One region of the Solibacillus sp. FSL W7-1324 genome, then DNA from elsewhere that is predicted to be linked to it. Evidence: a T-box and tRNA genes for the amino acid it is inferred to sense, from the RefSeq annotation. Region 1 holds a T-box; the other holds one or more tRNA genes.

Region 1 (16,830 bases):
GTCGTGCAACAACTAGTTGAAACATCGAAGAAAATTAAACTTGGTCAGCCGCTTGATATGACAACGGGAATGGGGCCGGTTATCTCTGAATCACAGATGAATAAAATTCTCGATTATATTCAGTCTGGCATTGATGAAGGAGCAAGACTTGTATGCGGTGGTAAGCGGGCAACAGGTCCAGGGCTGGAGAACGGATATTTCATCGAGCCGACGATCTTCGCAGATGTAACGAATGATATGAAGATTGCGAGAGAAGAAATCTTTGGTCCGGTATTATGCGTGCTAAAATATTCAACTGAAGAAGAGGCAATTGCCATCGCCAATGATACGGAATACGGGTTATCAGGCGGTGTCTGGGGTCGTGATGTGACGAAAGCAAATGAAATTGCGACAAAAATTAATGCGGGTACAGTCTGGATCAATGATTGGCATATTTTCCGTACAGATGCTCCATTCGGCGGCTATAAGCAAAGTGGTTTAGGTCGGGAGCAGGGAGCTCAAGTGTTTGATGACTACACGGAGCTTAAAAATATTTGCACGTCCTTAACAACAGAAAACGCGCAGCGCCCAGCTTTAGGTTTAATCTTTTAATCGAAAAACGAATGGAGAGATACGATGAAAACGACTTCCTATTTTGAGTTCACGCATCGCCCTGAAATCCGAAGTGGTGCAGGTTCACATATTTTAGTTCCGGATTTAATTCAAGGTTTAGGCGGAAAGCGCCCTGTTCTTTTTTCGGATAAAGGACTAACGGATGCTGGATTAACACAAAAAATCAAAAGCTTATTTGACATGGTGCCCGGTATAAAGCTTGCGGGTGTGTTTGATGATATTCAGCAAGATGCGAAATCAAGCAATATTAATAGAGGTCTGAAATATTTTAAAGAATGCAATGGCGACTCCATCATTGCGATTGGCGGAGGCAGTGTTTTAGATACTGCCAAAACAATTAAATGGGCTCTTTATAATGGTGTGAACCAAGTCGAATATACTTTAACCGGGAATGTTTTGGAAGTATGGCCGGATGCTAAGCCATTCGGTATTCCGCATATTTCGATTCCGACAACAGCCGGAACAGGTGCTGAAATTTCCAGTATTTCTGTAGTGTTCAATGAATTGCTGAACTTGAAATGTAACTTGATGAATCCGTATTTAAGTTCCGACATCGCGGTTTTAGATCCTGATTTAACGGTCGGTTTACCGCCACGAGTAACAGCATTTACCGGTATGGATGCACTGACACATGCGGTAGAAGGATTCTTCTCAACAAAGGCCACGAATTTTTCCGATGCTTTTGCGCTGCATGCTGCAAAAATCATCATCGAAAATTTAACTACAGCAGTGCATGATGGAAAGAATGTTGCAGCCCGTGCCAATATGCTTCAGGCAAGTGCGATGGCAATCACAAGCTTCCAGGCGGCGATGGCCAATATACCAATCCACAATATCGCCCATACGTATGGTGCGAAATACGGAATTCCCCATGGTTTGGCAAATGCCGTTCTCATGCCGAGTGTGATGAAAAACATGCCGAACATGTATTTACCGAAAGTGAATGCATTTGCTTCTGCATTAGGGGTCATCCCGAATGCTGAAAATCCGCAAGAAACATTGGATGAGTGCATCAATGTAATTGTCGATTTAAGAAATGCAGTAAATCTGCCGCCAAGCTTTGACGAGTTTAATATTGATGCGGCGGATATTCCGCAACTTGTGCCTGCTGTACAAAACGATCCGTCGTCTTTAAGTTTCCGTATTCCGGATGACATCATTGTAAACGTTTCTAAAGAAGTAATCAGTTCAAAAGTAAGTATTTAACTTAAAGGAAGCGCTCTTGAGGAGAGGGGGAATCCTCCTTTCCTTTGATCGATAATTTGAAAGTAGGAGGTTACATTATGAATATTGTTGAATTGCTTACTTCAACAACGTCTCGTTTACCAGATCAACCTGTCATCCACTTCAAAGGGGCTCAGCTTACTTATAAAGAATTGCAAGATAAAGTTTACAAAATCGCCGCAGGTTTAAAAGAACAAGGTGTCACAAAAGGTACAAATATAGCATTAATGATGACGAATCGCCCGGAATATATTATTACGTATTTTGCTATTTTAGCGAATGGAGGTACGGTCGTTCCGATCAACCCGACATTCAAAGAGCAGGAAGTTACGTATATCCTTAACGATTCTGAAGTTGAATTATTAATAATTGAAGATGTGTGTAGACCGGTTATCGAAAACGCAATGGCTCAATTGAAATCGGTCAAAGCAATTATTAATTACAGTGATACTGCTGATGAACAATTTCTATCTTGGCATCAACTGGACACATCCGCTTCTATTTCAGAAATTGTACCCCTCCATGAATCTGATGTCGCACAAATTATTTATACTTCCGGAACGACCGGAAATCCGAAAGGCGCCATGATTACACACGGAAATCTAAACTGGATGGCCATAACAGCAGCCGTCTACAATCAGTTAGTTCCGAGTGACCGTGTACTATGTGTATTACCATTGTTCCATGCTTATGCAAAACTTCAGGGCTTCCTTGCACCGATTGCTCACGGTTGTGCAATTTATTTAGAGGAACGGTTCCATCCAGTAGAAACATTAAAAGCGATTGCCGAACATGAAATTACAATATTTTTAGGTGTACCGACAATGTATGCCTTTTTTGCCCAAGTTCCACATTTAGTCGAACAGCTGGATTTCTCGAAATTACGCACAGCCGGTTCAGGTGGTGCAAGCTTACCGGCAGAGCTATTGCATAAGACGAATGAATCGTTCGGTGTCAGTATTTCAGAAGGGTACGGTTTAACGGAAAGTACGGTCATGCTGTTGACAACACACCGCAGCTTACCGAAAAAAGTCAACTCTGTCGGCATGCCGTTACCGGGCATCGATTTAAAGCTGGTCGATCCGGAAGGAAATGAAGTAGCCGATCATGAAGTAGGAGAAATTTTATTTAGAGGGCCGAACATGATGAAAGGCTATTACAAAAAGCCTGACGAGACTGCAAATACAATCAGGGACGGCTGGTTGTATACAGGGGATATGGCGTACCGCGATGAAGAAGGCTATCACTTTATCGTAGACCGTAAAAAGGACATTATCATCCGCGGTGGATTTAATATTTACCCAAGGGAAATAGAGGAAATGCTGTACCAGCATCCTGCTATTGTAGAATGTTCTGTCATCGGCAGACCGGACCCGGTTTTTGGTGAAAAAACGGTTGCGTATGTCGTATCGAAAGATTCCGAGCTTACAGAAGAAGATATTCGGGACTACTGCAAAGTGAAACTTGCCGAATACAAAGTGCCGGATTATGTGAGTTTTATCGAAGAAATTCCGAAATCGGGAACAGGTAAAATTTTAAAGACGGCGCTGAAAAACTTGGACAAGAACGCATTGCCTAAATAAGAAGCGGTCGGTTGGTCGAAGTTCTTAAACTTCAGTACATGAACTAGAACGCAGATTCTGCTGTTATGGACGAGGCGCAAATGCGAATGCCCAGCAATGGCAAACAGGTTAACGATTGAACATGAATAGGGAGGGATTAATAAATGAATTTTGACCAAAAGGCAATTATCGTTACGGGTGGAGGATCCGGTTTAGGTGAAGCGACTGCACGAAAGATTGCAGCTGCTGGAGGCTATCCGGTCATATTGGATTTAAATGAAGAAAAGGGTCAGGCGGTAGCTGATGAAATAAATGGCCTGTTTTTTAAAACGAACGTTGTGAAGGAAGAAGACGTACAGGCAGCGATCGACGGTGCTGTAGAAAAATACGGTTCGATTCAAGGTGTTGTAAACTGTGCTGGTCTTGGTACATCGACACGTGTAGTAGGCAGAAAGGGTATTTTTCCATTAGATGAATTTAACTTTATTATTCAAGTAAATCTGGTTGGTACGTTTAATGTCATCCGTTTAGCGGCAGCTGCCATGATGACAAATGAACCGAATGAACACGGGGAGCGCGGGGTTATCGTGAATACAGCTTCTGTAGCGGCATTCGATGGGCAAATCGGCCAGGCTGCCTATTCTGCTTCTAAAAGCGGCATTGTAGGGATGACATTGCCGATTGCAAGGGATTTGGCAAGCCACGGTATTCGGGTTATGACGATTGCTCCGGGTATTTTCGATACACCTTTAATGAACAGTGCACCTGAAGCCCTTAAGGAAGCGTTAGGAAAACAAATTCCTTTCCCACCGCGTTTAGGTGAAGCGGATGAATATGCACATTTAGTAAAGGCCATTTTTGAAAACCCGATGTTAAACGGTGAAACGATTCGACTCGACGGTGCGATTCGCATGGCCCCAAGATAAGGAGGATAACGGATGAACCTTGAAACAATGACGATAGAGAAATTAGATTATGGCGTCCATGTCGTAACAATTAATAACCCGCCAGCCAATACATTAAATGCAGGAATTCAACAGGATTTATTGCAACTAATTGAAGAAGTCGAGAAAAATCCGGAAATCCGGGCCATTGTATTCAAATCGGCCAACCCGAAGATTTTCATAGCAGGTGCTGACCTGGGGGCAATGGGCAGCTCTAATGTAAACGTGGATTTTGCCGAAAGCTCAAAACATGTGCAGGATATTTTCAATCGGCTCGAAGCCTTAAAGGTGCCGACCATTGCTGCAATCAATGGCCATGCATTAGGCGGCGGGTGTGAATTCGTACTTGCATGCGATTTCCGGATTATGGGTGCCGGAACAATAGGGTTAACAGAAGCATCATTGGGCTTGTTGCCGGGTGCCGGCGGGACACAGCGCATGACAAGATTAATAGGCGGAGCAAAAGCACGCGAGTTGATGTATTTAAGCAAACGTTTAAAAGCTGAAGAAGCTGCGACAATCGGCTTAATTACAGAAGCGGTTGCCCCGGAAGAGCTGGAAGAAAAGGCAATTGCATTCGCAAATAAGCTTGCTCAAAGTGCAGTAGGAGCGATCGGCCTCATTAAAGAGAGTATTTTGGCTGCAGAAGAATTGCCGTTGGAACAAGGGTTATTAGTGGAACGGGAAGCCTTTGCGAAAACATTTACTACAGGGGAAGTAAATGAAGGGATCCGTGCGTTCTTTGAGAAACGCCCTCCGAATTTTTTAAAGCCAGTTACAAATCAATAAACAGGACAATTGGGGGCCGTGTTGAAAGTTCAGCTTTCAGTACGGCCTTAATTTATTTTTGGAAGGATGAGAGTTATGTTGTTAAAAGGATTAAAAGTATTGGATTTCTCCACATTATTGCCAGGTCCGTTTGCGACAATGATGCTTGCAGATCTCGGAGCAGAAGTGGTACACGTCACAAAACCGGTAGAAGATGGTAAGGAGTGGGGACCGGACGAGTATTTGCAGCGTTCTAAAAAATCGCTGGCGGTCGATTTAAAATCTCCGGAAGTTGTCGCATCCATAAGGGAACTATTAAAGGAACAGGAATACGATATTGTTGTTGAACAGTTCCGGCCTGGTGTGATGGCACGACTTGGTCTCGATTATGATTCATTAAAAGCGATTAATCCTGGCTTAATATACTGCTCCATTACTGGCTACGGACAGACTGGCCCTTACAGTGAACGTGGCGGGCATGATATTAACTATGTCGCATTGGCGGGGCTGCAAGGTTATTCAGGAACAAAAGAAAGCGGACCGGCTAATATTGGTTTTCAGGTGGCAGATTTGGCGGGAGGTTCCATGCATGCGGTAATCGGTATTTTGTCGGCAGTCATTTACCGTGAAAAAACGGGAATCGGGCAGCATCTGGATATTAGTATGACAGATTGTGCTTTAACGCTAAATGCTTTATTTGCCCATGATCATTTAGCAGAAGGAAAACCGCTTGCACGTGAAGAGCTGATCTTAAACGGCGGATCATTCTATGGTTACTACGAAACGCTGGATGGTCGGTACCTTTCAGTCGGCAGCCTGGAACCGAAATTCAGGCAGCAGTTGTGTGAGGCAATCGGATCCCCGGATTTACTCCGATTAGCAATGAGTAGTAATCCGGCTGATTTGGCAATGCTGAAAGAACAGCTCGGAAGTACATTCCTGCAAAAGACATTGGAAGAGTGGCAATCTATTTTTTCTGAAGTTGATGCTTGTGTGGAGCCGGTATTATCTTTTGAAGAAACGGTTGCCCATCCACTTTTCAAGGCCCGAGAAATGTTTGTGGAAATTGAAAAGCCGGATGGAACTACACAAAAACAGATTGCTTGTCCGATTAAGTCCAATCTTTTCAAGGCATCTTACGGGACAATCGGGGTAAAAGCCGGGACACATAATGAAGATATATTGGGGAGCCTGTTAAAGAAGTCTTAGGGGAGAGTCATTTAGAAAAATGGATTTACGGTTTATAATTATGGTGGAACATGTAAATAATATTAAGTTTAATTACGTTCATATTAAAAAAACTTAACATTTATAAGAGTTATTACTGTTCATTTATCGAAAAATATTTTAAGATATAGACGAATTACAAGATTGTTGAGCAGGTGAACTATGAAAAACTTAAAACTTAGTGTTTTCCTTCTAACTGTTCCACTTTTACTGGCAGGCTGTGAAAGTGTTGAAAACAAAGAAGGCTTCTTCTATTCAACATTTGTACGTCCAATGGATTGGACATTAAACACATTTGGTGAATTATTTAACGGCAGCTATGGATTGGCTATTATTGCTATTATTTTAATTATTCGTCTCGTACTAATGCCGTTTATGCTTAAAACTTACCGCAGTCAAGCTACTATGAAAGTGAAAATGGATACGGTCCGTCCACAAATGGAAGATATCCAGGCACGTTTAAAAGCAGCAAAAACTCCGGAAGAAAGAATGACTGTTCAGCAGGAAATGATGTCGCTCTACAAAGAACATAATATTAATCCGCTAAATATGGGCTGCCTGCCAGCGCTTATACAAATGCCGATTATTATGGGCTTATACTATGCGATTTTATATTCGGCCGAAATTAAAACCCATTCATTCCTATGGTTTGACCTTGGCTCTACAGATATTTGGATGACTGCCATTGCAGGTATCGTTTATTTTGTACAAGCAAAAGTATCGCTTCAAACCGTACCAGAAGCTCAGAAGAATCAAATGAAACTGATGATTTACGTATCACCAATCATGATTGTCATTATTTCATTATCTTCGATGGCTGCACTCCCACTGTACTGGGCAGTCGGAGGGTTATTCTTAATTGTCCAAACATTCATTGGACGTAAGTTTTTCTCAAACATTCCTGAAACTAAGGGAAATGAATCAAAATAAGTTATGCCGCTGCTAAAGGCTTACTGAATTAAACTACTGAGACAATGTTTTCAGTAGTTTTTTTGATTTCTGTTTAGTGTGTTGAGGTGTGTGGAGCGTGGTGCAATCTTCTAATAAGCTAGCGGATTGTTCTAATATATTTTAAAAAGTTCTAATAAAATCCTGATCTTCTAATATAGCGGCCGGTTGTTCAAATAAATGGTCGAGATCTTCCAATAAAGCATTCAGTTGTTCTAATATGTCCCAAGCATTTTCTAATATCTGTCTCATTTGTTCTAATAAAGACTATATGAGTTAAATGAACACCCTTAAACTAAAGGAAAACATGAGTTGCCTGCATTCATTTCCTGAGATTTTCTAAAATAAAGTCGCTATTGTCTAATAACGGCAACAGATTATCTAATAAACACCGTTGACAATAATAACCTTTAATGGATATAATTCAGTAAATTTAAATTCGATGAAAAAGACAGTAATTTACTGTTATTTTGGAAAGCGAGCCGGGGATTGGTGTAAGCCTGGTGCAAAATATGTAAATGAAACGCACTTTGGAGAAGCGGTCTGAACATAAGTAGGATCTGCCGGGGAGTCACCTCGTTAACAATGGAAAGTGGTCACGTTTGTGGCAACTAGAGTGGTACCACGGGAATTCGAAGCTCTCGTCTCTATTTTGGAGACGGGGGCTTTTTTATATTGGGAGGGGATAACATGTATAAAAGTATTGCATCAATAATTCAAGACGCTTTGCCGCAAAAAATTATAACGACAGATGAAATTGAACAACTACTGGAAAAGCCAAAGTATGAGCATTTAGGGGATGTAGCTTTTCCATGCTTTACGCTTGCCAAAACATTAAAGAAAGCCCCGAATATGATCGCTCAGGAAATAGGCGACAGAATTAAAAATGAGCTCATACAGGAAGTGCAAGTAGTTGGCGGCTATATAAATCTATTTTTAAATAAGCTGCAAGTGACAAGAAGCGTCATTACCAAGATTATGTTGGCTCCAGAAGCATACGGCCAACAACAATCAAAACATAAAAACATTGTAATCGATTTTTCATCACCGAATATTGCAAAACCATTCTCCATGGGGCATCTTCGTTCTACAGTTATTGGCAATGCACTTGCAAATATTGCAGAAAAAAACGGATACAACGTTGTCCGGGTAAATCATCTTGGCGACTGGGGTACCCAATTTGGTAAATTAATTGTGGCATTTCGGCTATGGGGAGAAAAAGAGCGTGTTGAACAAGCACCTATTGAAGAGCTTTTAAAACTTTACGTGAAGTTCCATGATGAAGCGGAATCCAATGACAACCTAAATGAGCAAGCGAGATCTGCTTTTAAAGCGCTCGAAGATCAGGATCCGGAGGCATTGGAATTATGGCATTGGTTTAAAGGTGCTTCTTTACAAGAATTTAAGCAGATTTATGATCAGCTCCATATTGGGTTTGATTCTTATGAGGGGGAAGCTTTTTATAATGACAAAATGCAGCCTATTGTTGAGGAATTAAATAAGAAGCAATTACTTAAAGAGTCGCATGGCGCAAATGTTGTGGAGCTTGAAGACATGCCGCCTTGTTTAATAACTAAGCAGGACGGTGCAACATTATATGCGACACGTGACTTAGCCTCAGCATTTTATAGAAAGAAGCGTTATGAACCAGCCAAAGTTTTCTATGTAGTAGGGAATGAGCAAACACTGCATTTTAAACAAGTATTTCAAGTTATTTCAAAAATGGGCTATCCATGGGCGGAAAATCTGAAGCATGTACCATTTGGAATGATACTGAAAGACGGAAAAAAGATGTCGACTCGTAAAGGTAGAGTCATTTTATTGAAGGATGTATTAAAGGAAGCAGTGGATACAGCGTCAAGAAATATAGAGGAAAAAAATCCAACTTTAAATAATAAACAAAATGTAGCTGAGCAAGTAGGCATTGGCGCGGTAATATTTAATGATTTAAAAAACTTTCGCTTAAACGATATTGAATTTTCATTACCTCAAATGTTGAATTTCGAAGGTGAAACAGGACCATATGTACAATATACTCATGCCCGGATTCATTCCATTTTAGATAAAGCAAAGTATAAAGCGGACAAGGAAATACCCGTAGAAGAATTAGAAGATTCGGCTTGGGCTGTGATTTTGCTGTTACAACAATATCCTCAAGTAGTTATAGACAGTTTTGAACAAGTGGATCCATCCCTAATTGCGAAATATGTATTGCATTTAGCACGGATGTTCAACAAATATTATGCAAATACAAAAATATTAGTAGAAGATCAACAACGTGAAAATCGTTTACAGCTATGTTTTGCAGTAGCAACCGTATTAAAGGATGGTTTAAAGTTACTAGGCATCCAATCACCTGAAAGAATGTAATTTAAACGGACTTAATGGTGATTTAAGTGCTTTATAAATCCTATAAAGATATAAATACTCATTGTCTCCGTTCATTAACTATGCGAAAATTTATTAGAATATTGGAAAAATAAGGAGTGGGACTATGTGGGAACAGCAGCTAATTGAAACAACGCGAGGAGTTTTTGAAGTTTTTACAAAAGGCGAGGGGAAACCGCTCTGTGTGACACATTTATACAGCGAATTTAATGCAAATGGCAATCGGTTTGCGGAAATGTTTGTCCCGTATTATAAAGTGCATTTAGTAAATTTACGTGGCTGCGGAAAATCGACGGATGATGTGTCCATCTTTAACTATGGCATGCAGGATAGTGTAGCGGATCTGGAGTCAATACGAACAGCATTGGATTATAATGCATGGGGCTTTGCGGGGCATTCAACAGGGGGAATGCTTGCATTAAATTATGCGATTTTGCATCCGGAAAGCGTGGAATTTATCGTAGCTGGCGGTCTCTGTGCTTCTGCAGAATATATGCACCACCCTGCGAGCATTTACTGCAAGAAAAATCCGAACAATAAAAGAATTCTTGAGATTTTAGCAATGCTGGCTGATCCGTCATCAACAATCGAGCAAAGAAGAGCGGGCTCTAAAGAATGGGCACTCATGTCGTTATATAAAGAACAGAGCTATGAAAATATGATAAGCCGGCCAAGCAGCGGGAAAACCGTTTCAAAAAGACTGGATTATTTTTCGTATAAAGAGCTCCAAGACTTCGATTTGCGACCGCAATTACCAACTGTAAAAACGAAAGCTTATATATACGGCGGTTTATATGATGCGCAATGTCCATATGAATTTGCAGTGGAAGCGGCGGATTTATTGGCGAATGCGACTTTGACGACCTTTGCAGAAAGTAACCATAACCCGTTTATTGAGGAAGAAGAAAAATTCTCGGAATTTGTGCGGAATCTGTCCCAAGTTCATTCTTCACAATTATAAGGAAATAGCCAATTTGATATCGTGAAAAGGGAGAAATATATGGAAGAAATCATATTAGAAAATGAAATCGTCAAGTTAAGACTTGTACAAAGAGATGATGTTGAAGCAATTACCGCTGCCGCGAATGATGCGCGGATATGGGAGCATATGTCGGTAACATTGCTTTCTAAAGAAGCGGTACAAAACTATATTGAAAATGCGATTAAAGAGCGGGAGAAAGGTATTTCCTATATGTTTGCGGTTATCGATAAGAAAACGGACGCCATTGTAGGCTGTACCTCTTTTCTTGATATTTCATTTCCGCATAAAAGATTGGAAATAGGGTCTACTTGGTATAACCCGAGTGTTTGGCGCTCGGCGATTAATACAAATTGCAAGTTTTTATTGTTTCGATACTGCTTTGAAGAACTTCAATTAAATCGTGTTCAAATTAAAACAGGTCACGAAAACTACCGTTCGCAAAAAGCGATTGAACGGATTGGCGCAGTAAAAGAAGGGGTTTTGCGCAATCATATGATCCGAAAAGAAGGAATCATTCGCCATACCGTTATGTATAGTGTCATTCTGGAAGATTGGACACAACTTAAAGCCAAGTTCATCGGTCATTTATTAAAATATTGAAATAAAGTGGATAAATGAATGTTATTGATAAGTTTTTATAAGAAAATCGCATTTTTTCAAGCTATTTAACACGAATTGTGTGGAATAAACGAACATTCTCGTGTCATATCCCATATTTTCATATACAATAAGAGAGTTAAATCTTTAATGGGAACATCTTATCCTGTTAAATTTATATAGATTCGGTGTAGGTGAAAAATTTGGGACGAACGAAAACATATATAAGTATAGATATAGAAGCCGCCCTGATACGCGGTAAGCAGTATATTATTGAAATTGGTGCGGTGAAATGGCTTCCTGATGGTACGACAGAAACGTTTACTCAGCTAATTCAGCCATATAAATTCAAAAAGCTGAATGCACACATTCAGAAGTTAACGGGTATCACGACAGAACAGCTAATTGATGCCCCTTCCTTTAAAGAAGCTTTTCATAAATTTAAGCGCTGGTGCAAGCAGGATTATGTATTTTTGACATTTGGAGAATTTGATCGGAAAGTGCTCGAAGAAGAGCTGTCACGCAATTATATAAAAAATGATTGCTTATACCCGATGATCGATTTCCAGCAAAAATATATGATTGCCAATGGTTTAAAAGAGCAGCCATCATTGGGAGGGTTAATGGCACAGCTTGGGTTGGAAAACGAAACACAGCACCGTGCATTAGCCGATGCGGCAAGTCTGCTATCAATCTTCGTTAAAGTTGATGGAGATCAGCTCATTGAACAGCAGCAAACGAATGATTTTATTTTATTGCTGACAAATTTCAGGATGCTAGAAACGACGTACGAACTTGTCATCTCAGTAACGAATTGTAAAATTGAGGATGATCGGATAACGGTCAATTCAATGAATACTTTCCGTGATGAGCTTCCTTTTACTGTACAAATAGTCGAACGTGTTGGAGAAGATGGAGAAAAAACGACTTCAGAGAAAATTTCGATTAAACCGAATGCACAGGCAAAGCAGTTCTTGCAGCAAATTTCCGAGAATATGGACGGGAAAATTTTAATTTCACGTACGGCATTGCGATCAATGTCAAAAATCTTGAAATTGCATCAAGTGACTTTGCCGAAAACAGAAGTGATGACATTAGTAAATTTATTAAGAAAAGAAGAGATTATTGCAAGATTTAATTTGGATGATGAACCTACCAATACATATGAGGCAAGAGTTTTAAGTTTGCTTAATAAGTATGAGCATATGTTTGTTGCTGAGTTTTATAAACGGGCATTAATCGAGAAAAATATAATACAAGTATAATAAATTCTCCATTTTTAGGAGAATTTTTTCTTTAATGCCGACTCCTATTACGTTATGATAGGGGGGTACGAATCACTCGTGGGATAATAAAGGAGATTAATTTATGTCAGCATGGATTGGAATTGATACAGGGGGTACGTTAACTAAGCTTGCCTATTTGGATGAACAGCAGGAGCTGAAATTGACGGTCTTTCCATCTAACGAAATGCACTTAGTAAAAGAATGGTTGGAAAATCATCCTCAAGTTGAAGAAATCGGCTTAACCGGAGGACGGACTGAGCAATTGCGGGACGTTTTAAAGACGATGAAGTCGATTGAATATATAGTTGAATTTGAAGCAACTTTAAAAGGTGTGCGCTATTTGCTGGAAAAAGAAGGACACAGTATTGATCAAAGTATCATTACGAATATCGGTACAGGTACATCGATCCACTATATGGATGGCAATACACATGCCAGAGTAGGCGGTACAGGAGTAGGCGGCGGTACCTTAATCGGACTTTCTACTATTATGACCGGAATCTCAGACTTCGATGAAATAAAAGCAAACGCTTACAAAGGCAAGCGGGAAGGCATTGATCTGCTTGTAAAAGATATTTATCAAGGAATGGATACACCGATCGACGGCAATTTAACTGCCAGTAATTTTGGGAAGGTCGGCATTACCGATCAACGTGAATTTGAACAAAATAATCTCCTTGCGACAACACAGGGGCTGATCGGTGAAGTGATTTCCACATTAAGTATCCAGCTAGCCGTACAGTATAAGACGGAGCACATCGTCTATATCGGATCCACGCTGATCGATAATGAACAGCTTGTAAAGGTAATTGAACATTATACTATATTAAAAAAACATAAACCTGTTTTCTTGGAAGATTGCGGTTTTTCCGGCGCGATTGGTGCATTGTTAAATGTACGTGAGCACAGCAGAAAATAATGGACAGCATTTAGGCTAGCAATATAGTTTAAATGCTTCTTTTTTTTCATTTTCATCTTAATTGCTTTACATAGAAATTTAAGAAGCGTAAAATAGGAAAAGTGAATTATTTAGTTAGGTAAATAAGGAGTGATTGCGATGAATCCGTTATTTCATATACTTTTTCAGCAAAATCGTTATTTAGTAAAACAGTTAAATGATGTTTTAAAACAACATGGACTATTCAGCTCACAATGGACGGTTCTTTTTTTATTGCATCAAAACGGGAAGATGACACTTACAGAAATATGGAAGTACCTGGATGTGGAAGCACCGACTGTTACAAGAACAGTCACTCGTCTGGAAACACTGGGATGGGTGGAAAGGGTGCAAGGAGCGGATAAACGCGAAAAAATGATTGACTTAACGGCTAAAGCGTTGGAACTGTTTCCTAAAATTGAGGAATCCGTCCTTTCATTCGAACGGAAAATGACGGGAAATTTAACTGAGGAAGAACAGGCGCTCCTTATTCAATTATTAAAGAAGATGGAAGGTTAGAATATATGGAGCTTCAAGAACAAACAAATAAAATATTTACTAAGCGATTTATTAGTCTATTCTTTACGAATATGTCGATATTTCTAGTGTTTTACGGGTTGATCACGACATTGCCTTTATATGCAATCGGTGAATTAGGGAAATCGGATGACGATTCTGGATTGCTTGTAACCGTATTTTTAATTTCAGCGATAGTCGTTCGTCCGTTCAGCGGGAAGCTGCTGGATCTCTTTGGGAAAAAACGATTACTGATTATCAGTCTTATCCTTTACTTTGCATGTACGGTATTATATTTATTTTTTAAACCATTTTTGCTTTTACTGGCGCTTCGTTTTTTCCAGGGGATATGGTTTAGTATTGCAACAACAGCTTCAGGCTCTTTAGCAGCCGATATCGTTCCCAAAAGACGTAAAGGGGCAGGGTTGGGCTACTTTGCAATGTCCACAAATTTAGCGGTTGTATTCGGTCCGTTTATCGGATTGCTTATTATCCAATATTCAAGTTTTGATATGCTGTTTATTGTCTTATCTGTCTTTGTGGCAATCGGCAGTTTGCTTGCCTTATCTATTCAGACGAATGATTTGCCGGAGCCGGTCGTAGTTGACCGCAACTTTAAATTTTCATTTAATGATTTATTTGAACGAAGTGCATTACCTCTTGCCGCACTCGCCAGCTTAGTCGCGTTTTCTTATGCAAGTGTTCTATCGTTCTTATCGCTTTATGCGGAACAAAAGGATTTACTGAGTGTTGCCAGCTATTTCTTTGCGGTATTTGCTGTTGCGATGATTTCGGTCCGTCCATTTACAGGGAAAATCTATGATACGATGGGTGCCAAATTCGTCATTATTCCTTCATTCTTTATATTCGCGTTAGGGCTGATAATCCTTGGCAATGCCAATCAGGAAATTCCGTTTCTATTATCGGCGATCTTTATTGGTGCAGGGTATGGTACGTTGACAACGAGTTTTCAGTCCTTATGTATCCAGGCTACGACAATTCAGCGGAGCGGCTATGCAACAGCCACTTATTTTACGCTGTTTGACATAGGGATTGCGATTGGATCATATCTACTGGGGATGGTAGCGGTAAATCTTGGCTATGAATTTGTGTATTATATTGCAGCATTTATAATTATTGTCGTATTTGCACTATACATGCTCTTGCTCAATCGTCAAAAACAAAAAACAGAACAATAAGAAAAACGATTCATCGTTCCATTTGTGGAATAGATGGATCGTTTTTTGCCACTATTATATAGTAGGTTTTTTTATGTTTGAAAATGACTGTAATTAAGGGAAGTACTTAATTATTTTTTAAAATCGCTTCGCGTGCAAGAACATCTGCTGCTTTGTTTTCTTTATCGGGAATCCATTTTATGAAAAATAGATCAAATTGTTCAATTAAAGTGAGTGCCCGCTCTAAATAAGGTTTGAATTCCTCGTTTTTCACATAAGCTTTGTCAATCGAACTGACGACAATTTTCGAATCGGAGCGCATGGAAACAAAAGATGAACCGATTTTTAAAGCTTCTTCCAAACCACGTAAAAGCGCAATAAATTCGGCCTGGTGATTGTTTGTAATCCCGATTGGTTCACTGATTTTTATCTGTTGTCCTTCACCTTTTATAAATACCCCAATCCCGCTAGGACCGGGATTTCCGGCACTGGCGCCATCTATATAGACTTCTAACATATTTTCGCTCCTTTAATGTTCTGTTCGTTTAAGTATAACAAATACATGTAAGTTGGAGAAAATAAAAAAATAGCGTACAATAGTAAAACAAATTATCGGGAGGTACATGACTTGAATAAAGTAGATGTTATGAAAGATATTGATGAATTAATGGATATGTACTGCGCTGATTGTCTCGTCATTCAGGACCTTCGTAAAGAACGAGGAAAACATGGTGCGCACCGTTTCTGCATTGAATCTTGTACAGTAGGGGAACAGCTTCAGTTTCTTGGTAAAGAAATAATGAAAGTTTCCGAAAAATAATAATTTTAGAACATTCTTCTTACTATTGAATAATAATGTTTTTTTGATATAATAATTAAGTATTTCTTATTTGCCTTGTATAAATCTCTGGTACAGGTTTATTTTTTAATAGGTAAATGACTTCAGCGGAGTGGTTACCGTTGAAAAATTTCTTCATTTTTTAATTCCTTTTTATAGCTGAAAAGGAGGAGGCAGCTTGTAATATGTAGCGCATAACTACTATATTACAAGTTGTTTTTTTGTGGTCATATTTAATAATCAGCGCAAATGAAAAAGCTACTTTCGACGTCTCGAAAGTAGCTTTTTGCTTTTATTAATTTGTAACAAGTTGCTTTTCATTATAGAAAGCATTTAATTCCTGATAATATTTATTTAAAGAAGAAGGGGAAACACTGAAGCTTTCGCCGATTTCTTTAACAGTGAACTTTTGTTCGAATAAGTAATTATCCTGACCAAATCTTACTGCACCGGCAGCGATAGCGCCTGCTTTACGTGCTGTTGGCTGTTTTTCGACTAAGTAATCTTCAACCATTGCCACGAAGCTTTCGTTGTCGATTGCTTTTTCCGACATAAAGGCTTTTAACTGTTCCACGACTTCCTGCTCGAAAGGTGTAAACTCTTCCCCTTCATAGCCGTTTTCAACTAAGCCTTCCCATAATAATAAATGGTTTTCTTTTGTGAACTGCTCAACAGGTAAACGGCTTGCTTTATAAGCCTCTGTAAACTGTTCAAAAGAAATCGCATGTTCTTTATGGAAGAAGATTAGGGTAGAGACAGCTAATACGTGATTTTCCTTGTTTGAACCATCCGGTAATAAAAAGGCGAACACACGCATTCCTAG
Region 2 (16,830 bases), 1.6 Mb from region 1:
TTAAAAATGAAAATCGGCAAACAGGCATCTCTGGCATTGATGGTCATGCCGGATTCCATGTTTCCGGAGCGTATTTCAGTCGGAGATAATTCAATCATCGGCTTTAATACGACAATTTTAGCGCATGAGTATTTAATTGAAGAATACCGTCTTGGTGATGTCGAAATTGGCAGCAATGTTATGGTTGGCGCAAACTCGACGATTTTACCGGGTGTGAAGATAGGTGACGGGGCAATCGTTTCTGCGGCGACACTGGTGCATAAAGACGTACCGGCCGGCGCAATGGCAGGCGGCAACCCGATGCGCATTATTTTCACGGCGGAACAAATGGCGGAACGAAAAAAGAATGATACGCCGGTTTGGCAAAATTAAATGTAGCATACCCATCTCCAATTAACGCGGTGATGGGTATTTTTTCATGTCTTTTCCGTCACATAACTGAATTTGGCAAAAGTTGATGTATAATATGAAAATATATCAGAAAATTAAATCAACTAAATATTTGTGTGAATTCATTGACTACGGTAAAAAGTAGCAGTAAAATACTTTCATACACTAGTGATTTAACACTCTAGTATACTAAAGTGTAGTATACAGAATTTAACCAAGTATAAAAATTAGGATGTGTGAAAATGTCATCGATTAAAATGTTTGAGAAGCCACTTGGAATGCGTGATACATTACCGGAAATTTATGAAAAGCTCGAATTAATCCGCTCGACAGGACGAGCAATGCTACGTGAGCGCGGCTATGAATTTATAAAAACACCATCTGTTGAATATTACGATACGGTCGGGAAAGCATCTGCAATTTCCGATGCCCGACTTTTTAAATTGGTTGATAGCCAAGGGAATACCCTTGTACTGCGACCTGATATGACAACACCGATTGCCCGTGTTGCAACATCAAAACTACTGAAAGAGAAAATTCCGCAACGCCTAGCGTATTTTGCCAATGTGTTCCGTGCACAGCAGCGTGAAGGTGGGCGCCCCGCTGAATTCGATCAAATGGGAATTGAACTGATTGGTGACAATTCCGTATATGCCGATGCAGAAGTGATCATGACGGCAATCGATTTAGTGAAGGCTTATCAAATTACAGATTTCAAAGTAACGATCGGACATGCAGGCGTATTGAGCTGCATTTTGAAGGACTATACTGAAAGTGATGCACAGGCAGATGATTTAAATGATCTCCTTGTACAACGAAATTTTGTCGGATTTGAAGAAGCGGTACTGGCATTTGATTTGCCGAAAACAAAATCCGATGCACTGTTAGCCTATATTGCGGATGCAATCAGCTTGCCTTCAATTGAAGCAATCGAAAAATATGTGCGCAAAAATGATGCGCTTGAATATATGCGAAACTTGGCAAGAATATTGGATGCCGCCGGTTATGAGGAATACATCGCATTTGATTTCACCTTATCAAGCCATATGAGTTATTACACAGGGATGTTATTTGAAGTGTTTGCTTCAGGCAGCGGGTTCCCGTTAGGAAATGGCGGACGTTATGACGGCTTGATGCAGCATTTTGGTTCGCAGGCCGGTGCAACAGGTTTTGGTTTACGTGTTGACCGTGTATTTGAAGCAATGCCGAAAATCAACGTCGACAAAGATGAAGTGCTTGTATTGTTCACAGCTGAGCGTTTTTCAGAGGCATTACAGGCAGTTCAGCAACTGCGTGAACAAGGAAAGCAAGTAACTTTCCAATCCTATGAAGGCATCGAAAATATCGACGCATTAAAAGCTCACTTTAAAATCGTTAATGAATACAATAGCAGGGAGGCATAATCAAATGACACAGCTAACAATTGCGATGCCAAAAGGCCGTATTTTTGAAGAAGCTTATGAAATGTTGCTGGAGGCTGGCTTTAACCTTCCTGAAGAAGTGGAAATGTCGCGTAAACTTATGATCGAAATACCGGAGGAAAACATCAGCTTCATTTTGGCGAAACCGATGGACGTACCGGTTTATGTCGAGCATGGGGTTGCAGATATCGGAATTGCGGGTAAAGATGTATTACTTGAGCAGCGCCGAACAGTCCATGAGCTGCTGGATTTGAAAATCAGTGAATGCTATATCGCTTCAGCAGGTTTGCCGAATACAACGATTAATGAAATAGCGCCGCGTATTGCGACGAAGTATCCGAATATTGCGATGAAGTATTACAAAGGAATCGGCGAGCAGGTAGAGATTATTGAGCTGAACGGATCGATTGAGCTGGCACCGATGATTGGCCTGGCTGATCGCATTGTCGATATCGTTTCAACGGGTCGTACATTGAAGGAAAACGGCTTAGTGGAATATGAGCATATTGCCGAAGTTTCATCGCGTTTAATTGCGAATCCTGTAAGCTATCGCATGAAGAGTGACCGCATTCAAGATTTAGTGACACGCTTGAAAAAATGTGTGAAATAAGAGGGGCCAACGAGATGAAAATAACAATTTTGGATAACGATATTTCTTTAAAACGCCAACTCGAGCAAGGCAATGAACAACAGCTGCATACAGTACGTGAAGTCATTCAGGATGTACGTACTAAAGGTGATGAGGCGATTAAATATTACAGTGAAAAGTGGGACGGTTTTGCACCGGAAAACTTACGCGTAGCCGAAAGTGAAATCGTTGAAGCGGTTAAAAATTTTGATTCGCAATTATACGGTGATTTACAGGAAGCAGCAGATAATATTTACCGCTATCATAAGGAACAAAAACGTACGGGATTCAAGTTGCCATTAGAAGACGGGTCGTATTTAGGGCAACGAATTACACCGCTTGATGCAGTTGGATTGTATGTACCTGGTGGATCGGCAGCCTATCCTTCTTCTGTATTGATGAATGTCATCCCGGCGCAAGTTGCGGGAGTAAAACGCATCGTCATTACATCACCAGCAGGAAATGACGGGAAATTGCCGGAAGCGGTACTCGTTGCAGCACATATTTTAGGTGTGACGGAAATTTACAAAGTAGGCGGTGCACAGGCGATTGCTGCATTAGCATACGGTACGGAAACGATTGCCCCGGTTGATAAAATTACAGGTCCGGGCAATATATTCGTCGCATTAGCGAAGCGTGAAGTATTTGGTGAAGTGGCAATTGATATGATTGCCGGTCCATCTGAAATTTGTATTTTAGCAGATGAAAGTGCTTATGCCGATGAAATTGCTGCTGACCTGCTTTCACAGGCAGAGCATGACACTTTAGCATGTGCGGTTCTGATCACAACTAGCGATGACTTGGCGGATGCGGTTGCAGATCAGGTCGAGATTCAATTATCAAAACTGCCGAGACAGTCGATTGCACGAAAATCGATTGAAAATTTCGGTCATATATATGTAGCGGAATCTATGAAAGATGCGGTACGTGCTGTGAATTCATTGGCACCTGAACACCTGGAAGTGATTACGGAAGATGCCGAAAAGGTTTCGGAAATGATTACACATGCCGGTGCAATTTTTATCGGCCGCTATAGCTCGGAGCCGGTAGGGGATTACTTTGCGGGCACGAACCACGTATTACCGACGAACTCAACAGCGCGTTTTGCTAGTGGCTTAAATGTCGATGATTTTATTAAGCGCACAAGCGTTGTTTATTACAGCGAGAAAACTTGGCAACAAAATGCGCCGAAGATTGCACGCCTTGCTCGACTTGAAGGGTTGGAAGGACATGCAAGAGCGGTAGAATCGCGCGGCTGGGATAAAGGAGAAGAATAATGACACGTTTTGCAAAAATCGATCGCGATACAAATGAAACAAAAATTAAAGTAGAGCTCAATTTAGACGGTACAGGTCAAGCCGACATTAAAACAGGTGTTGGCTTTATGGACCATATGCTCGATCTCTTTATTAAGCACGGACTGTTTGACGGTAAAATACTGGCGGACGGGGATACTTGGATTGATGATCACCATACGACAGAAGATATCGGAATTGTGTTAGGACAAGCATTCCGTGAAGCGTTGGGCGATAAAAAAGGAATCAAACGTTACGGCACGGCATTTGTACCGATGGACGATGCGTTAGCACAAGTTGTCGTTGACTGCTCAAACCGTCCGCATTTGGAATACCGCGTTACACCGGAGCTTAATGCAAAGGTAGGCAACTTTGATACAGAGCTTGTTCATGAGTTTTTATGGAAGTTTGCACTGGAAGCACGCATTAACCTGCATGTCATCGTTCCTTACGGCCATAATACACACCATATTATTGAAGCGATTTTTAAAGCAACGGCACGTGCATTGGATGCAGCGGTAGAAATCGATCCACGTGTAAAAGGTGTGCCATCAACAAAGGGGCTGTTAACGTGAAGATAGGTGTAATTGATTATGGAATGGGCAATCTGTTTAGTGTCGAACAGGCACTAAAACGATTGGATGTACAAGTCATTGTTTCAAGCGAGATTGAACAGTTGGAAGCAGCAGATGCTTATGTGCTGCCGGGTGTAGGCGCATTTCCGGATGCGATGAAGCGCTTGGAAGAAACAGGGCTCATCAATTTCATCCAAACAACGAAAAAGCCGTTGCTTGGCATTTGCCTTGGCATGCAGCTAATGTTTGAAGAAAGCGATGAAGTGGCGCAAACGAAAGGTCTTGGCATTTTCAAAGGACGTATTCAGCGCTTTACGAATGTTACACGTATTCCGCATATGGGCTGGAACGAGCTGAAGTTAAACCAAACACCAGCATGGTTAAATAATGAAGACTTGCCGCAGGAACGTCATGTCTACTTTGTTCACTCGTACTATGCGAGCGGCATCGATGACATGGAGCTGATCGCCTCAGCTGACTATGAACAGGTTCAAGTACCGGGCATCGTGGCAAAAGATAATTTTACAGGTATGCAGTTCCATCCAGAAAAGTCGGGGCCGTTCGGTGTGTATTTATTGACGGCTTGGACACAGGGAGTGAAAGAGGGCGTATGTTAACAAAACGAATTATTCCATGTCTTGATGTAAAAGAAGGACGTGTTGTAAAAGGGGTACAGTTTGTAGAATTGCGTGATGCAGGCGATCCTGTAGAGTTAGCTAAGTTTTATGATGAGCAAGGCGCCGATGAGCTTGTATTTCTTGATATTTCCGCTTCGCATGAAGGCCGGGAAACGATGGTCGATGTTGTCCGTCAAACAGCAGCATCATTGGCGATTCCGTTTACAGTAGGCGGCGGCATCCGAACGATTGAGGATATGAAGCGTATTTTACGTGCAGGTGCCGATAAAGTATCGGTCAACACTTCAGCACTGGAACGCCCGCAGCTTATTAAAGAAGGCGCGGATTACTTCGGGGCACAATGTATTGTATGTGCAATTGATGCGAGGTACAGTGAAGAAGACGGAACATGGATGGTCTACACACATGGCGGCCGCAATAAAACAGCATGGACAGCAGTCGAATGGGCGAAAGAAGCGGTACGATTAGGGGCCGGAGAAATCCTCCTTACATCGATGAATCAAGACGGCGAGAAATCTGGCTTTGACCTGGCATTAACAAAAGCGGTACGTGATGCGATAACGGTTCCTGTCATCGCGAGCGGCGGGGCAGGCAATGCCGAACATTTCCGTGAAGTACTGCAGGATGTTGATACAGATGCGGCACTCGCAGCGAGTATTTTCCACTATAAAGAAACGAGCGTAGCAGAAGTGAAAAGCTACTTAAAAGAAAAAGGGGTTCGAGTACGATGAACGTAAAATTTGATGAACAAGGCTTAATTACAGCCGTAGTACAAGATGCACAGTCAAAAGAAGTATTAACAGTAGCTTATATGAACGAAGAATCACTGCAAAAAACGATTGAGACGAATGAAACTTGGTTTTATTCACGTTCTCGCCAGGAGCTTTGGCATAAAGGGGCAACGAGCGGCAACACGCAAAAAGTAGTTTCAATCAAAACAGACTGTGACAAGGATGCACTTGTCATCGAAGTCATCCCAGCTGGTCCGGCTTGTCATAACGGAACAACTTCATGCTTTACTGAAAGCTTGGTAGAAAATGAACGTCCAGGGTCTGTTGCCATTCTTCCGCAGCTTGTCGAAGTGATTAAACAACGTGAAATCGATATGCCTGAAGGGGCGTACACAACGTATTTATTCGATAAAGGGATCGATAAAATCTGTAAAAAAGTCGGCGAAGAGGCGACAGAAGTTGTTATCGGTGCGAAAAACCGCGACGCAGAAGAAGTGAAATGGGAATCAGCCGATCTTCTTTATCACTTATTAGTCCTTCTTCAAGAGCAAAAGGTTAATGTTTATGAAGTACTCGATGTACTGCAAAAACGTCATGAAGGAAAGAAACAATAACTATCCGAAAATTAACACCGCTTTGTCAGACGTGTTTTTAGTACATATGTGCCGGATATGCTATAATAGTAAGAATTGATTAAGGGACCACACCTGTGCGTTCCTTATTTCTTTGTTTACAAACAAATGACCTGCGTATTTGATGATATAGAATGTATTGAACGGAATGACTCGGAGGAATTTTATTGGAAAATAAACGTTTAAAATCAAAAGCTACTAATGTCGTGTCGTTTGTTCCGAATGGTGATTATTATTATAAGAAAGCTTTGAAGGCAATTGAACGAGACGAAATGGATAAAGCATATAAATATATTAAACGCGCGGCGGATTTAAGTCCGGATGACGCGCACGTGTTACTGCAGTACGGAATTCTGGAAATGGAACTGCAAAATTTTGAGCATGCATATGAGTTGATTCACACAGCCTATAGTTTAGAGCCGAATGAATCCGAAATCATTTTCATGCTGGCGGAAGTGTCGGGCTGTATCGGTCATATTGCGGATGCCCAAAAATACGCAGCACAATATTTAGAAATGGAACCGAATGGCGCCTATACGGAAGATGCCTCCGAAATATTGGAGTTTGTCGACTATGTGGGCGAAGAAATGGATGACATGGATGAATTTGATGGGGCGAAGCATGTGGCACAGGAAAAGGCCCGCCGCTATATGGAGCAGGGAGATTTTAAAACGGCAATCGAAATGCTGGAGCAACTTATTGAAGAGTATCCAGACCTTTGGAATGCGTATAATAATCTGGCGTTGGCTTATTTTTATGTCGGAGAAGCGGAACAGGCACGTGCACTTTTATATCGAGTGCTGCGTGAAAACAAAGGCAATCTTCATGCACTTTGCAACTTGGCCGTGTTTGCTTATTACGAAAAGAGCAGTGAAGAGCTGAACGAAATGGTCGGATTACTAAAGAAAATCCAACCGTTCGATTGGGAAAACCGTTACAAGCTCGGTGCGACATTTGCGTTAATCGGGCAATATGAAGAGGCCTACAAATGGCTGCGTTCAATGAGTAAAAAGGGGTATGATGGAGAGCCTGGCTTTTATTTCTGGCTTGCCCAGTCTGCCTACTTCTCAGGACACGAAGCCACTGCAAATGAAGCATGGAAAACGCTTATTCAGCTGGATCCTTCAAAAGAAGGAATGGAACCGTGGGCAAATGGTGAAGGTTCGATTTTACGCAATTCAGCGGAAAATCACCGGGATTTCATCATTCGTCAGCTAACAGATGAGCATCAGTCCAGCCGGTTATTCGGCATGTTTTTATTGAAGCGGTCTGCCCATAAACAAGAAATTGTGGCACATCCTTCACTTTTAAATGTCTCGAATTTCACAGCGATTGAAAAGCTTTGCCTGGCATATGCACTGGACTATGATTTCAGCAAAGGCAGCAAGGAAGAACAGCAATTCCTGCGCTTTATGGAAGTTGCCGAACTGATCACAGAAACGAATGATTCGATTTCATTGGAAGTGGCGCAAGTGTTAAGTACATGGTTTGCGCTTGGGGAAATTGCATTCGAACAAGGCTATGCATTCAAAAATCGCGCGGCGCTTGCTGCTGCTGTTGAATATTCTTTCCATACGGCATTGGAAAACAAAGTGACGAAAAAAGCAGTTGCGGGCAAATATAATATTTCGACTGCCACATTATCGAAGTACAATGATGAGTTATATGAATTTGTACCATCGGACTTTGAATAGGCAGTAAATTTGTATTTACCCAAGCAATCTTATACGATAAAACTATATAAAAGGTATACGTAAGAGGAGGATCTTCATGTCAGAAGAAAAAATTTATGATGTAGTCATTATCGGAGCAGGTCCAGCAGGTATGACTGCTGCGGTATATGCATCACGCGCTAACTTATCAACATTAATGATTGAACGTGGGATTCCCGGCGGACAAATGGCAAATACAGAAGCAGTGGAAAACTACCCTGGTTTCGATACTATTTTAGGGCCTGAGCTATCGACGAAAATGTTTGAGCACGCAAAAAAATTCGGTGCTGAATATGCTTACGGTGATGTAAATGAAATCATCGATGGTGATGAATACAAAATTATCGTTTCAGGTAAAAAACAATATAAAACACGCACGATTATCATTACAACAGGTGCAGAGTACAAAAAACTGGGCATTCCTGGCGAAACAGAGCTTGGCGGCCGCGGTGTAAGTTACTGTGCTGTATGTGATGGCGCATTCTTCAAACAAAAAAACCTGATCGTAATCGGTGGAGGCGACTCTGCTGTTGAAGAAGGTGTTTACTTAACACGCTTTGCGGATAAAGTAACAATCGTACACCGTCGCGATAAGCTTCGTGCACAAAAGATTTTACAAGATCGTGCATTTGCCAACGAAAAAGTAGACTTCATCTGGAATTCAACTGTGAAAGAAATTCATGAAGTTGACGGTAAAGTAGGCAAAGTGACGTTAGCTTCAACAGTTGACGGTACAGAGTCAGAAATGGAAACAGATGGCGTATTCGTATATGTCGGCATGCTTCCATTAACAGCACCATTTGCTTCACTGAATATTTTAAATGAAGCAGGCTATATTGTAACAAATGAAAAAATGGAAACTGCAATTCCTGGTATTTATGCTGCGGGTGATGTTCGTGAAAAAATGCTGCGTCAAATTGTAACAGCTACAGGTGACGGCAGTATTGCAGCTCAATCTGCTCAACATTACGTAGAAGAAATCAAAGAAAAAATAAATCAATAATTCTTTAACATAAATGTAATCATATCGTTACAAAATAAGGGTATACTAAAAGTGGAATTTGTTTTAACCCCCTTATATTTTTATCCTAAGGTTGTTTCAAGCGGTTTACGCTGAAGCAACCTCTTTTTTTATGGCTTTCCTGCATAAATGCTGGCATTATAAATGAAACGCTTGCTTTTACTGAATGCATAGGACAAGGTATAATAGAAATAAGCTTTAGAAAAACACAATTCGCTTCACGTATAGCGAAATTGTGTCTTTACTTATGTGGAATTCGTGAAATATTATATATTCACTTATCCATTAAATGAAAAAGTTGAGGTGTTGTGTATGCAACGTATTACAAATTTACTCGCTATTAAAGATGGTCAAGTATTATTGCTGCAAAAGCCGAGAAGAGGCTGGTTTGTGGCACCAGGTGGAAAAATGGAGCCAGGAGAGTCCATCTATGACTCGGCTATACGCGAATTTCAGGAAGAGACGAATTTAACACCAAAAGACGTTCATTTAAAAGGCGTATACACAATGGTTATCAAAAATGGTGATACGGTCGTCGATGAGTGGATGCTGTACACATTTATTGCAACAGATGTTGAAGGAACACCATTTGTCGAAACACGGGAAGGCATTTTAAACTGGTATGAAATTGATCGTTTAAAGGATCTTCCGATGGCAGCAGGTGACCGTACGAATTTATTATTTGCAGCGTTAAATAAAGGTACGCAATATGGTACATTTGAATATACAGAGGATTTTGAGCTGATTAGCGAAAAAATCCAAAACTCGACGGAACAAAACTAGAGGAGATGAAATAAGTGGCAAGTTCGAGCTATACACATGAGTTAGTAATTATTACAGGAATGTCAGGGGCGGGCAAAACGGTAGCCGTTCAAAGTTTTGAGGATTTAGGTTATTACTGTGTAGATAATTTACCTCCGGAGCTTTTAACTACTTTTTTAACGCTAATGAAGGGTTCCGAAAAAAAGATTTCACGTATGGCAGTTGTGATGGATTTACGTGGGAGAGAATTTTTTGGCTCATTGATCGAATCGCTCGACGCACTACTGGATGAAGAAGATATTTTACTCCGTATTTTATTTTTGGAATCCGATGATGCCACATTAGTTCGCCGCTATAAAGAATCACGCCGATCACATCCGCTTGCACCTCAGGGATTACCGCTGGAAGGGATTCAGCTGGAGCGCGAATTGCTCTCTGAAGTAAAAGGGCGCGCCAAATCAATCGTCAATACTTCCAAGTTAAAGCCACGTGAATTACGTGAACGTATCGCCCAGGAGTTCAGCAATATGAGCAGTCCTACGTTTTCACTAAACATTATGTCATTTGGATTTAAGCATGGGCTGCCGATTGATGCTGATTTAGTATTCGATGTTCGTTTTTTAAAAAATCCTTACTATGTTGAAGAGCTAAGACATAAAACAGGGCTACAAACAGAAGTTTCCTCTTACGTATTGGCAACGGAAGAAACACAACAGTTAATTGCCAAACTGACTGACCTGTTCACTTTCATGATTCCCCATTACCGTAATGAAGGCAAATCACAGCTTGTCATCGCTTTCGGCTGTACGGGCGGTCAACATCGCTCCGTTACACTTGCTGAATACTTCGGGAAGCTATTGGCAAAAAATGATCAAGTCATCGTTACACATAGAGATATTAATCATAGGAAGGATTAATGAAATGAAAAAAAAGAGAACAAGAATCGTCGTAATTGGCGGGGGGACAGGCCTTTCTACAATTTTACGCGGTTTGAAGCAGCATCCTTTTGATATAACGGCTATCGTTACGGTTGCTGATGACGGTGGCTCTTCTGGCCGTTTGCGGGATGACTATGATATCCCGCCGCCAGGAGATGTGCGAAATGTAATTGCCGCACTTTCTGACGTAGAGCCGTTAGTCGAGCAAATGTTTCAATACCGCTTTTCCCAATCAAACGATTTAGGCGGTCATTCGCTCGGGAACTTAATGTTGACGGCTTTGACGGAAATTACAGGTGATTTTAACCATGCGATTGCTGAAATGAGCAAAGTACTGAACGTGCACGGAAAGGTCATTCCAGCAGCGAATAAAAAGGTTACGTTACATGCCGAATTGGCGGATGGGTCAGATGTGATAGGCGAGTCGAAAATTCCTTCAGGCCAGGCACCGATTAAACGGGTATACTTGGAGCCGAGTAATCTCAAACCTTTACCTGCTGCAGTTCATGCGATTGAACGGGCAGATTTTATTTTGATTGGACCTGGCAGCCTTTATACGAGCATCATTCCGAATCTATTAGTGAAAGGAATCGGGCAGGCAGTTGTTCGTGCAAAGGGTGAAAAGATTTACATTGCGAATTTAATGACACAGCAAGGTGAAACGAGAAACTTTACTGCGTCAAAACATATTGAAGCAATCCATGAACATGTTGGCGAAGCGTTTATCCAATCGGTACTAATCAATGAAAAGGAGCTGCCTCCTTCGATTTACGAAAATTACCGTGAAGAAAATGCCGAACCTGTAAAGTTTGATATAGAAAGATTGCAAGAAATGGGCATCACTATTATTCCAAAAGAGATCGCCCTTATTGAAAATGGAACAGTACGTCATGATGCGGTAAATCTAGCGGAATGGCTTTGTGAATATACATTACAGAAAAAACAAACAACGCAAGAATAGTAGTATGAAAGAAACACTACATAGGTTGCTGGGAAAGGGGGAGCGAATCCATGTCATTTGCATCTGAAACAAAGAAAGAACTGACGCAGGTAGAAGCGGGTGATAGCAGTTTAAAGGCAGAAGTATCTGCCCTGATACGGATGAACGGTTCGTTAAGTTTTGCGAATCGCCAAATAAGCTTGGACGTACAAACAGAAAATGCGGCAATCGCACGTCGGCTTTATACAATTGTAAAGAAGCTTTATCCATATAATGTCGAGTTGCTTGTGCGGAAAAAGATGCGTCTTAAAAAGAATAATGTGTATATATGCCGTGTTCGGGAAGGCGCACGTGAAATTCTTGCGGATTTAGAAATTGTCTCAAATTCATTTGAGTTTAATCATACGATCGCGAAATCTATCATACCGAAAGAGAATGAACGCCGTGCTTATTTACGTGGTGCCTTTTTGGCAGGAGGCTCGGTGAACAATCCGGAAACCTCTTCCTACCATTTGGAGATTTATTCTTTATATAAGGAGCACGGGGAAGCGTTGGCTGAGCTGATGAACCGGTACGACTTAAATGCGAAGACAATCGAACGTAAAAAAGGTTTTGTCACGTATTTAAAAGAAGCCGAAAAAATTTCGGATTTTATGAATTTAGTCGGTGCTGTACAGGCAATGCTAAAGTTTGAGGATGTGCGGATCATTAGAGATATGCGTAACAGTGTAAACCGTATCGTAAACTGTGAAACAGCCAACTTAAACAAAACAATAGGCGCGGCGTTGAGGCAAGTGGAAAATATCCGCTATATTGATAATGCGGTAGGTCTTGATCAGCTGCCGGAAAAACTGCGTGAAATTGCACGCCTTCGTGTGGAATATCAGGACGTGACGTTAAAAGAGCTCGGTGAAATGGTTTCAACTGGCGTTGTCAGTAAATCAGGCGTCAATCATCGTCTGCGCAAAATCGATGAAATCGCGGATGCGCTCCGTCGTGGAGAAAGTATTTAAACTCACAAAAACGGAGCAAGTACATCAAAGCGTAAAAGAAAAAATTGGTAACGATTTCATAAAAGATGTTTCCAATTGTTGTTCTTTTCGGACAATTTCGTTAAGATAAACTTAAAGCGATGAACGGTTGTGAAAGGGAGAATTTCAACATGATTGAAAAACAAGTAGAAGTAAAGTTAAAATCGGGCTTACAAGCAAGACAGGCCGCTTTGTTCGTTCAAGAGGCGAATCGTTATAAAGCAGACGTCTTTTTACAAAAGGATACGAAAAAAGTAAATGCAAAGTCGATCATGGGCATTATGAGCCTGGCTGTTGCTAAAGGCACAGTTGTTACATTATGGGCAGACGGCCATGACGAAGAAAAAGCAATCGACGCACTACAACTTCTAATTGAAAAAGCGGATTAAAGCAAAAGGATAAAGCGCCCGTTCAACTCTTCTAACCATTGGAGGGCCCGATGCAAAAGTAAACGTTCCACCACTTTTGCATGAGGGACCGAAATGGTGCAAGGAGTTGGCGTTTTACTCTGGACGTGGACAATCCTATTTATTAAAGCAATAAATAAAATGCGATAATGAATTTTATTTGCAAGACAAAAGCACAGCTGTTCAGTACATGAACGGCTGTGCTTATTTTTTTGAACACAAAAAAGCATACAAGACGAATCTTGTATGCTTGAATGAATCGATTATTTTAATTGGTTACGCTCATAAATTTTATCGATTAGACCGTACTCTAATGCTTGCTCTGCAGACATGAAGTTGTCACGATCTGTGTCGCGTGCTAACGTTTCGTAATCTTGGCCACTGTTTTCAGCCATGATGCGGTTTAATTTTTCACGTAAGTGTAAAATACGTTTCGCAGCGATTTCGATTTCTGTTGCTTGACCTTGTGCTCCGCCAAGTGGTTGGTGAATCATTACTTCAGCGTTTGGTAATGCAACACGCTTGCCTTTTGCACCAGCAGAAAGCAGGAATGCACCCATTGAAGCAGCCATACCGATACAGATTGTTGAAACATCAGGTTTGATGAAGTTCATCGTATCGTAGATCGCCATACCAGAAGTGATCGAGCCACCTGGTGAGTTGATGTACAGGTAGATATCTTTATCTGGATCTTCAGCTTCTAAAAATAATAGCTGTGCTACGATAGAGTTTGCAACATTATCGTCAATCCCACTACCTAATAAAATGATGCGGTCTTTAAGTAAACGTGAATAGATGTCATATGCACGTTCGCCGCGGTTTGTTTGTTCAATAACTGTAGGAATTAAGTTCATTGAAAAATCCTCCCTTTGTTAAAGCTTATATTCGATTACTATTGCTGAAATTGACAAATATTTCAGCTGTAAACCTATCATACACGTATTAGTCAGTTATGGTCAAATATAAACTCTGATTTTTACAGTTGAAAATAAGGGGTTCCATCTGTATAATGAAAAAAGTTGCTCATATACTTATTTATATGTCCTCGTGGTGTAATGGATAACACTTCAGATTCCGGTTCTGAGGCTGGGGGTTCGATTCCCTCCGAGGGCGCTTTCTTTTTTAAAGATTATTGATCAGCATGAAGTAAAAATAATCTTTCTCTTCCATTTTTCTACAGTTTATTTTTGACGCTACACTATAAGTTTCCGAAACCGAACTAATTTAAACGCTCTTCACTTAAAAAAACAAAATTTCTTTATAAAAAAATACATTTCCTACTTGAATTATATGTAGAAAATTAGTACATTATTAAATGTTGTGTTTTTACAAAACTAGTTAGATAGACCATACTATCATGTCCTTTAGGGGGCACCATTTTACTGTTTTAATATACGTTTCAATATCAATTGTAAAAAAACATCTGAGGTTTTTTTGCAATAGAGAATGAAGTTTTAGTAGGATAGAAGGAATCACTGTACCGGTTCTTTTTATCCTTCATTCGTTCTCTAACTAAATAATAATTTCAAGACTGTATGAGAGGAGCTCCTCTTGTGCGGTCTTTTTTTGTTTTAGTAAAAATTCTTTATAGAATTAACATATATTATAAAAAACAGGGAATATATGTAATGGAAAGTGAGGCATTTTAGAAGGGGGATACAATAATGGAATAGTAAATGAGTGAATAAATATTAAATTATATGCAAATAAACCGTCAATTTTGTTATATTAATTCATCATACTGCAATAATAATCAATTTTTTAAAAATTAAATGTTGTATATTAATTGTGGAATTAATATAATTGAACATGTTATTAAAAAAACTATTACATCCAGGAGGATATTCATAATGAGTACTAGAAAACTATTTAAATGGGCAGCACCTTTAGCAGCAGCTTCGATGATTTTAACAGCGTGTGGAGCAGACGAATCTTCATCAACAGGTGATAAAGAATATAAGAAAATTGTTGCAGGTACGGAAGCTACATATGCACCATTCGAATACTTAGATGATAAAGGCAATGTTGTTGGATTAGATTCAGAGATTTTAGCAGCGATCGGCGAAGAGATGGGCATCGAGACAAAAGTGAAAAATGTAGGCTGGGACTCAATGATGAGCCAAGTAACAAATGGTGAAGTGGATATGGGTGCAGCAGCGATTACAATTACAGATGAGCGTAAACAAACTTATGACTTTACAGATCCTTATTATGAAGCGACGTTATTGATCGTGACAAAAGAAGGTTCGACAGTGGCATCGTTAGAAGATATTAAAGACAAAAAAATCGCGGTGCAAATCAATACGACAGGTCATATCGCAGCTCAGGAACTTCAAGGTGTTGCAAGCTCGAAGATTTTAGCTTATGAAAACTTCTCTGTTGCTTTAACAGAAGTACTGACAGGTGCAGCAGATGCCGCAATCGGTGATAATGCAGTAATTTTAGATTACCTTGAAAACAATCCTGATTCAGGCTTAAAAGCAGTGGAAGATAATTCATTCGAAAAAGATTACTTCGGCTTTATGGTGAAAAAGGGCAACAAAGAGCTATTGGACATTTTAAATGAAGGTCTTCAAAAAATTAAAGACAATGGCAAGCTAGCTGAAATTACAGGTACAGAAATCGAATAAGCTACATTTTAATTTATTGGAGGGTTTCAGATGGATTTTTTTGATTTTTTCCGTTGGGATATAATCTGGAACTACCGTGAACTATATGCAAAAGGACTTTGGGCGACTATTGTTTTAACAGCATGTGGTTATATTGGTGGGATCATATTCGGTCTAGTTTTAGGATTAGGCCAAGTTTCAACAAAAAAGTGGATTTACTGGCCGGCTAAAATCTATGTCGACGTATTCCGTGGTACGCCAATGCTCGTACAATTATTATTAATTCACTTAGCGGTTATTCCGACTATTTTCGGAACATCACAAGGTTGGTGGGTATCGGGTATTGTCGGACTGATTTTAAACAGTGCTGCATATAATGCAGAAATTTTCCGTGCAGGGATCCAGTCGATCGACAAAGGGCAAATGGAAGCTGCAAGGTCTTTAGGATTAACGCAAAGCCAGGCGATGCGCAAAGTTATTTTACCGCAGGCGTTCCGTCGAATGATTCCGCCTTTAGGAAATGAATTTATCGCACTGTTAAAAGATTCTTCACTTGTAACGGTAATCGCCGGAGCCGAAATTTTATACGTAAGTAAAGTAGTAGCCGGAACGTATCAGCGTTTCTGGGAGCCGTATTTATTCGCGGCGTTCCTATACCTTGTATTGACGTATGCTGTAACGAAGCTCATTGCATTTATCGAAAGACGAGTGGATATCAATTACAACCCACGTAAGAAAAAGGAGCGCGCGTAAATGATTAAAGTAGAAAACTTACACAAGCATTTTGGCAAGCTCGAAGTGTTAAAAGGGATCGATTATGAAGTACATGAAAAAGAGGTAGTTTGTGTCATCGGGCCATCTGGTTCCGGGAAATCAACGTTTCTTCGCTGCATGAATTTGCTGGAAGAAGTAACGGATGGGGCAATCTATATAGAAGGTACTAAAATAAATGATCCGAAAACAAATATTAACGAGATCCGTACAGAAGTAGGAATGGTGTTCCAGCAGTTCAACCTATTCCCGCATATGTCGGTCATCGATAATATTACGATGGCGCCAATGCAAATTCGCCAGCTGAACAAGGCGGATGCCGAAAAACT

The links. A T-box is a leader RNA that pairs with one kind of tRNA and senses whether it is charged. The one in region 1 lies ahead of argS (arginine--tRNA ligase), so its partner is inferred to be a tRNA-Arg.
Region 2: it has a tRNA-Arg gene. The T-box ahead of argS (arginine--tRNA ligase) is inferred to sense a tRNA for this amino acid. The anticodon was not compared.

The regions. Positions count from the first base shown of each region.
Region 1 covers NZ_JBBOYH010000001.1:1,405,117-1,421,946, forward strand. The annotation lists gene MKY71_RS06755 (aldehyde dehydrogenase family protein) at 1-591, shown strand, start outside; gene MKY71_RS06760 (iron-containing alcohol dehydrogenase) at 616-1,818, shown strand; gene MKY71_RS06765 (class I adenylate-forming enzyme family protein) at 1,896-3,419, shown strand; gene MKY71_RS06770 (3-hydroxyacyl-CoA dehydrogenase) at 3,563-4,324, shown strand; gene MKY71_RS06775 (enoyl-CoA hydratase/isomerase family protein) at 4,337-5,131, shown strand; gene MKY71_RS06780 (CaiB/BaiF CoA transferase family protein) at 5,207-6,319, shown strand; gene yidC (membrane protein insertase YidC) at 6,500-7,267, shown strand; T-box leader at 7,719-7,937, shown strand; gene argS (arginine--tRNA ligase) at 7,976-9,655, shown strand; gene MKY71_RS06795 (alpha/beta fold hydrolase) at 9,780-10,634, shown strand; gene MKY71_RS06800 (GNAT family N-acetyltransferase) at 10,674-11,255, shown strand; gene MKY71_RS06805 (3'-5' exonuclease) at 11,447-12,517, shown strand; gene coaW (type II pantothenate kinase) at 12,621-13,457, shown strand; gene MKY71_RS06815 (MarR family winged helix-turn-helix transcriptional regulator) at 13,596-13,994, shown strand; gene MKY71_RS06820 (MFS transporter) at 14,000-15,190, shown strand; gene MKY71_RS06825 (reverse transcriptase-like protein) at 15,297-15,686, opposite strand; gene MKY71_RS06830 (zinc-finger domain-containing protein) at 15,798-15,989, shown strand; gene MKY71_RS06835 (SEC-C metal-binding domain-containing protein) at 16,303-16,830, opposite strand, start outside.
Region 2 covers NZ_JBBOYH010000001.1:3,012,220-3,029,049, reverse strand. The annotation lists gene MKY71_RS15130 (acyltransferase) at 1-372, shown strand, start outside; gene MKY71_RS15125 (ATP phosphoribosyltransferase regulatory subunit) at 633-1,793, shown strand; gene hisG (ATP phosphoribosyltransferase) at 1,798-2,421, shown strand; gene hisD (histidinol dehydrogenase) at 2,436-3,716, shown strand; gene hisB (imidazoleglycerol-phosphate dehydratase HisB) at 3,716-4,309, shown strand; gene hisH (imidazole glycerol phosphate synthase subunit HisH) at 4,306-4,926, shown strand; gene hisF (imidazole glycerol phosphate synthase subunit HisF) at 4,920-5,678, shown strand; gene hisIE (bifunctional phosphoribosyl-AMP cyclohydrolase/phosphoribosyl-ATP diphosphatase HisIE) at 5,675-6,292, shown strand; gene MKY71_RS15090 (tetratricopeptide repeat protein) at 6,478-8,004, shown strand; gene trxB (thioredoxin-disulfide reductase) at 8,081-9,025, shown strand; gene MKY71_RS15080 (8-oxo-dGTP diphosphatase) at 9,356-9,826, shown strand; gene rapZ (RNase adapter RapZ) at 9,841-10,722, shown strand; gene MKY71_RS15070 (gluconeogenesis factor YvcK family protein) at 10,727-11,704, shown strand; gene whiA (DNA-binding protein WhiA) at 11,755-12,696, shown strand; gene MKY71_RS15060 (HPr family phosphocarrier protein) at 12,846-13,103, shown strand; gene clpP (ATP-dependent Clp endopeptidase proteolytic subunit ClpP) at 13,385-13,975, opposite strand; tRNA gene MKY71_RS15050 (tRNA-Arg) at 14,163-14,234, shown strand; gene MKY71_RS15045 (basic amino acid ABC transporter substrate-binding protein) at 14,972-15,751, shown strand; gene MKY71_RS15040 (amino acid ABC transporter permease) at 15,782-16,483, shown strand; gene MKY71_RS15035 (amino acid ABC transporter ATP-binding protein) at 16,484-16,830, shown strand, end outside.